DNA from 3 places in the Agathobacter sp. genome. Region 1 is predicted to be linked to each of the others. Evidence: predicted binding sites of a transcription regulator. Region 1 holds the regulator's gene; each other region holds the start of a gene.
What was found. Region 1 encodes Rex, which represses fermentation and respiration genes when NADH is low (regulators of the CRP and FNR family bind a similar motif). Its sites were predicted from a motif close to ATTGTTAANTANTTAACAAT; they were not measured.
Positions count from the first base shown of each region.

Region 2: the regulator Rex is predicted to act here: its motif matches at 1,227-1,246, upstream of ACW6PM_RS01340 (butyryl-CoA:acetate CoA-transferase).
Region 3: the regulator Rex is predicted to act here: its motif matches at 1,453-1,472, upstream of ACW6PM_RS10470 (L-lactate dehydrogenase).

Region 1 is NZ_CDRTEH010000002.1:50,781-54,068, forward strand. It holds gene ACW6PM_RS02380 (NADP-dependent isocitrate dehydrogenase) at 1-790, shown strand, start outside; gene ACW6PM_RS02385 (redox-sensing transcriptional repressor Rex) at 962-1,600, shown strand; gene ACW6PM_RS02390 (hypothetical protein) at 1,613-2,254, shown strand; gene ACW6PM_RS02395 (NAD(P)H-hydrate dehydratase) at 2,257-3,288, shown strand, end outside.
Region 2 is NZ_CDRTEH010000001.1:273,911-277,198, reverse strand. It holds gene ACW6PM_RS01345 (glycosyltransferase) at 17-1,108, shown strand; gene ACW6PM_RS01340 (butyryl-CoA:acetate CoA-transferase) at 1,288-2,628, shown strand; gene ACW6PM_RS01335 (HPr family phosphocarrier protein) at 2,763-3,005, opposite strand; gene ACW6PM_RS01330 (four-carbon acid sugar kinase family protein) at 3,033-3,288, opposite strand, start outside.
Region 3 is NZ_CDRTEH010000014.1:8,085-11,372, forward strand. It holds gene ACW6PM_RS10465 (DUF3737 family protein) at 1-201, opposite strand, end outside; gene ACW6PM_RS10470 (L-lactate dehydrogenase) at 378-1,349, opposite strand; gene ACW6PM_RS10475 (2-isopropylmalate synthase) at 1,515-3,288, opposite strand, start outside.

The DNA of each region.
Region 1 (3,288 bases):
GGCATCAGAGATGAAGGTAGCAGGTCCGGGAAAGGCAGAGCTTGTATTTACAGCAGAAGACGGAACCGAGACAAGAGAATTAATCCATGAGTTTAAGGGTGCAGGAGTTATTCAGGGACAGCACAACTTAGACGATTCAATTGAGAGCTTTGCACATAGCTGCTTTAAGTATGCGCTTGATACAAAGCAGGATTTATGGTTTGCCACAAAGGATACCATCTCAAAGAAGTATGACCACACCTTCAAGGATATCTTCCAGGAAATCTTTGATGCACAGTACAAGGATGCTTTTGAGAAGGCAGGAATTACATATTTCTATACACTTATCGATGATGCCGTTGCCAGAGTAATGAAATCTGAGGGTGGATTTATCTGGGCATGCAAGAACTACGACGGAGATGTAATGAGTGATATGATCTCATCTGCATTCGGCTCACTTGCCATGATGACATCAGTGCTTGTATCACCTCACGGATACTATGAGTATGAGGCAGCACATGGAACAGTCCAGAGACACTATTACAAGCATTTAAAGGGTGAGGAGACATCAACAAACTCTGTAGCTACTATATTTGCATGGACAGGAGCACTCAGAAAGAGAGGAGAGCTTGACAAGCTTCCTGCACTTTCAGAGTTTGCAGACAAGCTCGAGGCAGCCTGCATAAAGACTATTGAGAGCGGAAAGATGACAAAGGATCTCGCACTCATCACAACAATTGAGAATCCTACTGTTTTAAACAGCGAAGGCTTTATCAAGGCAATCAGGGAAGAGCTTGAGAAGACAATTTAATCTGAATTTTGGCTTTTAGCCTTGGAATATGATATAACCCGGGGATAATTATAAATTTTTTGAATGTTAAATTCTTAACACATTGACAGATGACCTTCAAAAAATTATAATTAATCTTGGGTTTTTGTCTTTAAAAGAGAAATGACATCCCGATGATTGGAGGAATAAGACTTGAGTAAAGAAATATCACAGGCGGTTATAAGACGACTGCCACGATACTATAGATATCTCGGAGAGCTTTTGGATGAGGGAGTGGAGCGTATTTCATCAAACGATCTGAGCCACAGAATGAAGGTGACAGCTTCACAAATCAGACAGGATCTCAACAATTTCGGAGGCTTTGGACAGCAGGGATATGGATACAATGTTCAGTTCCTCTACGAGGAAATTGGAAAGATAATGGGACTTGACACTGAGCATAGAATAATTATTATCGGTGCAGGTAATCTGGGACAGGCGCTCGCCAATTATGTAAAGTTTGAAAAGCTTGGCTTTGTGATTACAGCTCTATTTGATGTGAATCCTGAGCTTTCAGGAAAGAGTGTGCGTGGTATTCCGATTCTTATGCTAAGCGAGCTTGGCGAGTATTGCAGGACACACAAGGTGGATATAGCAGCACTCACCATGCCAAAGTCAAAGGCTGACTCCATTGCGTCAAAGCTTGTGGAACTTGGCATAAAGGCAATATGGAATTTTGCTCATGTGGACCTTGAGATTCCTGACAAGGATGTGGTTGTGGAGAGTGTACATCTGTCTGACAGCCTTATGCAGCTCAGCTATAATATTGTAAAAAATTCCAAAAATAAATAGAGGGTGAGTCTTATGGATGATAAAAAAGATTTTGAGGCTGCGTTAAAAGGGAAAAAAGTGCCTTTACTTGTTTTAGACCAGAAGTGGCACAGACTTTTTGCCATTCATGGTAAGACTGATGAAATATCAGCCACGGAAAAAGAGCTGGATGAGCTGTTGAAGCTGCAGGGCAAGTACAACAATGAGCTTAAGAATTTGAAAAAGCTTAAGTCAAAAATTATGTCTAATATTGTTGCTAATATGGGAGATGACGGAGATGAAAAGCGTGATAAGGATAAGCAGCTTATAGATGAAATTAATGAGAAGGCCGACAATATCGAGGGAGAGCTTATTGAAATCCAAAAGAATATAAAGACCGTAAATGACAGACTGATGCTTTTGTCGATGGATTATTTCAGTGAAAAAATTGAGAAAAACAAACTGGAATCAAAGGAAATTGACGACTGGATTGCAAATATAAGAGTTGAGCTCAAAAAGAATGTAATAAGGAAACAGAACAGAGATATCAACAACAGGGAAATTTATTCGTACCTTCATGATATTTTTGGTGCAGAGGTTTTAAATCTTTTTGATATTGAATATGATGATCCTATGGTTTTCAATGCTACTAATGCAAAGGCTGATAATGCAAACAATGAGAATAAGGGGAATTGATATTGGAATATATTGTTACAGGTAATGAAATGAAGCTTCTGGACGATACAACATCACAGACCTTTTTGGTTCCTTCGGTGGTGCTGATGGAGCAGGCTGCGGCCGGTGTTGTCCGGGAGCTTGTTGCATGTTTTGATAAATCAAAGGAGTTTGCCGTGATATGCGGCAGAGGCAATAATGCTGGGGACGGTATCGCGATAGCAAGGCTTCTAAATCAGGCCGGATACAGATGCATGGTGTACTATGCGTTTGGCACAGATGCGGCAGGAAGCGAGCTCTTTGAGCTGCAGAAAAATATATACGCAAGGTATGGCTTTCCGGTGGCCAATGATATCGAGAATATATTAAAAAGTGACGTAATAATAGATTCACTGTTTGGCACAGGGCTTAAGCGAGCCATAGAGGGCTCCCTAGCAGATGTGATTTCAGCCGTTAACAGGGCAAATGCTTACAGGGTGGCAGTTGATGTGCCATCGGGAGTGGATTCAGATAAAGGACATGTGATGGGAAGTGTTTTTAAAGCAGATATCACATATACCTTTTCTTATAAGAAGACAGGTCTTCTACTGTGGCCGGGCTGTGATTATTGCGGCAGGGTCAAGATGGTGCCTATAGGTATAGATGACCACAGCTTTTGTGGCAATCCGCCATCCGTAAGGGCTCTTGATGAGTCTGACTTAAAGAAGCTTGATAACAGACCGGCACACTCCAACAAGGGAACTTTCGGAAAATTGTTAATTATAGCCGGAAGCCGCAATATGGCGGGTGCCGCAGTACTTTCCGCAAGGGCTGCATACAAAAGCGGTGCAGGACTGGTGAAAATCATGACGCCTGAGTGCAACCGCTCAATAATCCAATGTGCTTTGCCGGAAGCACTGCTTTGTACTGATGTCACATCAGCTGATGTTCTGGAGGCGGAGCTTAAATGGGCAGATGCGGTGGTGATAGGCCCGGGGCTTTCAAAGTCTGATGATGCCAAAATGCTTGTGGAAACAGTGCTTAAAACAGCAGAGATACCTCTTGTAATCGATGCG
Region 2 (3,288 bases), on a different contig from region 1:
GTAAATGGAGATAAATATGATTACAATTAGCTTATGTATGATAGTAAAAAATGAAGAAGAGGTGCTCGAACGATGCCTGAACAGTCTCAAAGGGCTGATGGATGAAATCATCATAGTGGACACCGGCTCGACGGACAGCACAAAGGAGATAGCTGCTCGGTATACGGACAAAATCTATGATTTCTCATGGTGCGACGATTTTGCTGCTGCCAGGAATTTTTCGTTTTCCAAGGCTACGCAGGAATACATATATGCACCTGATGCCGACGAGGTGCTCGACGATACCAACCGCAGGCGTTTCATGATGCTTAAGGCTGCGCTGCTGCCGGAGATTGAGATTGTCCAGATGAAATACATCACTCCGAGCAAATTCAACACAGTACAAAATTCATCCTCAGAGTACCGCCCGAAGCTGTTCAAGAGGCTTCGCACGTTTACATGGATTAATCCGGTGCACGAGACTGTGCGCTTAGAGCCTGTGGTCTATGACAGCGATATCTGTATACAGCATCTGCCGCAGGGCACTCACGGCAAGCGTGATTTCACCATATTTAAGCGTTCCTTTGAAAAAAACGGCACCCTTCCAAAAAGTATAGCGACTATGTATGCCAAGGAGCTTTTAAAATGCGGAAGCTCCGAGGATTTTACCAATGCGCTGCCATATTTCCAGGGCGAGTACCGCAACAGCCCCGACATCGAATCGACCTGCGTGCTATCCCGCTACTATCGCATGAATGGAGACTATGACAAGTTCTTTTCTGTTGCTCTCAAGAATGTGGCAGTTGATGGCTGCAGTGAGGTGTGCTGTGAGCTCGGTGCATACTATTTCGACAAGGCAGACTATGAGGAGGCAAGCCTGTGGTATTACAACGCTGCCTTCGAGACAAAGCCTGTACTTGATGTGGAGTGCGGCGGTGGCAAGGCGCTTCATGCCCTGTCTGAGTGCTACTCAAAATGGGCGGATGAGAAGCAGAAAAAGCTTGATTCGCTTCCTCCTAAATCAAGGAATGTATTTAAAGGCGATAAGGAGCTGATTGATTCACTGCGCAGCCAGGCCGCCGATTACCAGAAGCAGGCTGAGGAATGGATGCTTCCGGAGGGTGACTAGCACAAGCTTTCCCAGCTAAAAATATCTACCGGCATTTACCAACTGTCATTAAAAGTCGCTACCAGCATTTACCAACTTGTAAAATCCTCTCTAAAGTGATAATATAGAGATTATAGAGTTTGTTATTTTTTTAACGTAGCAGTTTGCTACTATCATTTTAGGTATCTAAGGAGGATTTTATGAGCTTTTTAGAAGAGTACAAGCAGAAACTTGTCTCAGCAGATGAGGCAGTAAAGATTGTCAAATCAGGCGACTGGGTTGACTACGGCTGGTGCACAGGCACACCTGATGCCCTCGACAAGGCACTTGCCAGAAGAACTGATGAACTTAAGGATGTCAATGTACGTGGTGGTATTTTGCTTAAGCCACTTGCCATTTTCGAGCGTGAGGATGCCGGCGAGCATTTCACATGGAACTCATGGCATATGGGCGGTTATGAAAGAAAGCTTATCAAGAGAGGCTGTTCTTTCTACTCACCAATCCGTTACTCAGAGCTTCCTCGTTATTATAGAGATTCAACAACACCTGACGATGTCGCTATGTTCCAGGTTGCACCGATGGATTCACACGGTTACTTCAACTTTGGTCCTAACGCATCTCACCTCGGTGCTGTATGTGAGACTTCAAAGAAAATCATCGTTGAGGTCAATGAAAACATGCCTCGCTGTCACGGCGGTTCAGAGGCCAATGTACATATTTCACAGGTTTCTTACATTGTTGAGGGTGACAACCCTGCAATCGGAGAGCTTGGTGCCGGTGGTCCTGCAACAGATGTAGACAAGAAAGTTGCAGAGCTTATCGTTGACCAGATTCCAAACGGTGCCTGTCTCCAGCTCGGTATAGGCGGAATGCCAAACGCAGTAGGCTCGCTCATCGCTGAGTCAGACCTCAAGGATCTCGGTGTCCACACAGAGATGTACGTTGACGCATTTGTTGACATCGCAAAGGCCGGAAAAATCACAGGAGCAAAGAAAAACATCGACCGTTATCGTCAGGCTTACGGCTTCGGTGCCGGAACCAAGAAGATGTACGACTACCTCGATGAGAATCCTGAGCTTATGAGCGCCCCGGTAAGCTACACAAATGACATCAAGAACATTGCCGCACTCGACAATTTCATCTCAATCAATAACTGCGTAGACCTTGACCTCTTCGGACAGATCAGCTCAGAGACCTCAGGCACAAAGCATATCAGCGGTGCCGGCGGACAGCTTGATTTCGTTCTCGGTGCTTATATGTCAAATGGTGGAAAGAGCTTTATCTGCTGCTCTTCAACCTTCACCGACAAGCAGGGCGTAGTTCACTCACGTATCCGTCCTACTCTCGTAGAGGGTTCTGTCGTTACTGACACAAGAGCCAACACACACTATATCGTTACAGAGTATGGTATGGTAAATGTAAAGGGTCTTTCTACATGGCAGAAGGCAGAGGCAATCATCTCAATTGCTCATCCTGATTTCCGTGATGAGCTCATCAAAGAAGCAGAGAAGATGAACATTTGGAGAAGATCCAACAGATAATTAACTTTGAATATAATTTTCATAATAAAAGCGGTTTCAGGACGAAATGTCCTGAAACCGCTTTTGTGATTTATATCTGATTCCCACACAAATGAATTTGCATATAATTTTCACTTTGTTTTATAATCTACCTGTTATTCTATCGAATAATCACTGATATAGTCTTTGATAGGCTCTATTTCAGCTTCATTATCTGTGTGTACTGTAATGTTTATCGGTTCTAGAAGGCTTAGGCTGAACATACCCATTATAGACTTTCCATCAATAACATAACGTCCCTGCTGCAGATCCACGTCACATTCCAGTTCGTTCATTGCCCTGTTAAAGCATTTTATAGCCTCCATATCATTGCACAGTTTGACTTGTCCTGTAATCATGCGTTTTCTCCTTAAATCATTCGTTAATTATTTCGCATTAAGCACTTCCACAGCTTCCCTTAATGTGGTCACCTCGCCCACATTTCCCGGGAAAATGACATATGGAGTCTGTGGAAATCTGCTCTCGCTGCCGGTCTGCCATACCGGAATGCCCGGTTTAATCTGTCCCATAACGTTTGCACATTTTACCTTGAGTGCCTTTGTTCCGACATCACTTGAGGTGATGCCTCCCTTTGCGATGACAAATGCCGGTGTAATGCTAAGATCTCCAACCAATCTCTGT
Region 3 (3,288 bases), on a different contig from region 1:
GTCCTTTACTTCTATGTCACTGCAATACCACAGCGGATATTTCCAACGGAAAAAGCAGCCTGTCAGACTAATGCCATGGCTCTCCTTAAGAGGTGACTCTCCATCATCAAAAATTGTATCATATATATCCATGTCGTTGCTTGCAAACAGTGCTCTTTCGCCTGTCAGAAACTCCTGATGGATTTGTTTTCTTTCGCTCATTATATATACTCCTTTTGCTCTAAGTTGTCCTAAAGTTATCTGTCATTAACTAAAAGAACTGCCAGGCACATAAGAATATGCAGCCCGACAGTTCTTTATTATACCCCAAATCCTACTTGATTCATAGTATTTTATATAAGTTTAATATTATAAAATTAATATTAAAAGCCTGATATTTACAGCTCAAGCCCATCGATAATATTCTTGAGTGCATCAGCAGACTCCTTGAGCTTTAAAGCCTCCTCACCGTTTAACTCGATCGGGATATCGCTCTCCACTCCGTTTGCTCCAACGATTGCAGGCATTGAGAGAACCACATCATCGATGCCGTACTGTCCGTGCATCATGTGTGAAACAGGAAGAATCGACTTCTCATCGCGCATAATCACCTCGCAGATACGTCTGACAGACATTGCGATACCGTAATATGTCGCATGCTTTCTGTTGATTATCTCGTAAGCACTGTTCTTTACGTTTGCAGCGATTTCCTCTGTATTCTCCTTGTGCTTGTAATGACCTCTCATCTCGCACATCTTGTGAAGCTCTACTCCGGAAACATTGGCTGATGACCATGCAACCACCTCACTGTCTCCATGCTCACCTACGATGAATGCATGTACGCTTCGGCTGTCCACCTCAAGGTGCTCTCCGAGCGCATACTTAAGTCTTGCACTGTCAAGCACTGTGCCCGAACCGATGACACGCTCCTCAGGAAGCCCTGAAAGCTTCTGCGCTACCTGTGTCAAAATATCTACAGGGTTTGCTACGATAAGTAAGATTCCACCGAAGTTTCTCTTTGCAATCTCCGGAATGATGCTCTTGAAGATTGCAACATTTTTATTTACCAGATCAAGCCTTGTCTCGCCCGGCTTTTGTCCTGCGCCTGCAGAAACAACAATGATAGCAGCATCTGCCACATCATCATAGCCACCTGCATATATCTTCATAGGTCTGGCAAAAGGAATACCGTGGCTTATATCCATAGCCTCTCCCTCTGCCTTATCCTTATCAGCGTCAATAAGAACTATCTCAGAAAAAAGACCGCTCTGCATAAGTGCAAAAACCGATGCCGAACCAACGAATCCACATCCGATCATGACAGCCTTTCTTGGGTTTGTCTTAACAACTGCGCTAGTTTTATTGCTCATGTTAGTTCCTCTCTTTCTAAAACTGTAATTAAAATAGTTGCTTTTCTTTTATTTATATTATACCCGCATTGTACAGATAATCCGTTGTAAAAACAACAAATTACTTGATAAAATACAATCAATAGCCCATTGTTCCTATTTTTATACAATTTTAGCTGCAGCAGCTTATTTTGTGCTTGAATTTCTGTACTCAAGCGGTGTCATTCCATACAGCTTCTTGAACTGTCTGTTAAAATGCTCCACATTCTGATATCCTGCCTCGATTGCGATATTCTCAACAGTTGTAATGCTGTTTCTAAGCAGTGTGCGTGCCTTCTTCATCTTGGCATTGGTGACCAGCTCTCCGAAGGTCTTGCCTGACTTCTCCTTTATGTACTTGGAGATATAAGGCTCTGTCAGGTTGAACTGTGCAGCCATATCTGCAAGCGATACTGTCTTGTAGTTGGCCTGGATGAAGTTGAGCATGGCGATATAGCGCTCATCCTTCACATGGCTGTCAGCCTTGGTGGCAAGGTAATGGTTTACTGCAACAACAAGCGCTCCGATTGATGCCTTGATGATATCCTCATCCACACCTGCGCCCCAGAACATCTTGCCGTCAACTGTGATACCCACGTATGCCATAGCCTTTGATGAAGAGCCGTGTGAAAGCGCATGCTCCTCGTATACGGTAAGCTCAAAGCTGATGTCAAAATACTGCTTTATAATATTGCTGACTGCATCGAGACGGCCGTTTCCGTTGGCATCTACCTTTCTGGTGCTGTCATTGTGTAAAATGACTGCCTCTGCAAAAATACCGTTCACCTGCTTAAAGTGGCACTCCGGTATAGTGAAATATGGATGGAAATCCACATAATTGTCTGTAAAGATACTGTGTACCCAATCAGGTGAAAGCTCCTTGTGCTCCTCGTCAGATACCTGCTTGACCATGTATCCTACCTGCTCTCTCATCTGCTGTGGCACATTGATACCGAAGCTCTGCTTAAGGATATAAGCCACTCCGCCCTTTCCTGACTGGCTGTTGATACGGATAACATCGGCCTCATATGTCCTGCCGACATCCTTTGGATCTATAGGCAGATATGGAACTGTCCACTTATCAAGCTTCTTTTCCTCTCTCCATGCCATGCCCTTTGAGATAGCATCCTGATGTGAGCCTGAAAATGCAGAGAATACAAGGTCTCCCACATATGGCTGTCTCTCGCCTACCTTCATTCTGGTATATGTCTCATACTTCTCCCTGATCTCAGGCAGATTTGAAAAATCAAGCTGTGGATCCACTCCGTGTGAGTAAAGATTCATGGCAAGTGTCACTATATCGACATTTCCTGTTCTCTCACCGTTTCCAAACAGTGTACCCTCTATCTCCTCAGCTCCTGCAAGCACGCCAAGCTCTGATGTGGCAACACCGCAGCCTCTGTCATTATGAGGATGTAAGCACAGCACTACTCCGTCTCTGTACTTAAGATGCTTGTCGATATACTCTATCTGTGTGGCAAAAACATGTGGCATAGCATTCTCTACCGTGGTAGGGATATTGATGATGGCCTTATTATCAGCCTTTGGCTGCCATACATCAAGCACTGCGTTGCACACATCAACCGCATAATCCACCTCAGTGCCCGAAAAGCTCTCCGGTGAATACTGGAAGCGGAAATTACCGTCAGTCGCAGCCGCAAGGTCTCTCAGTAAGATGGCACCGTCAACCGCAAGCTGCTTTATCTCTTCCTTTGACTTCTTAAACACCTGCTCACGCTGTGCAACAGATGTGGAATTGTACAGATGTACAACCGCTCTCGGTGCTCCCTCAAGTGCCTTGAAGGTCTTCTTGATGATATGCTCTCTGGCCTGTGTCAGCACATGTATAGTGACATCATCCGGAATCATATCCCTCTCAATAAGAGCTCTTGTGAAATTGAACTCTGTCTCAGAGGCTGCC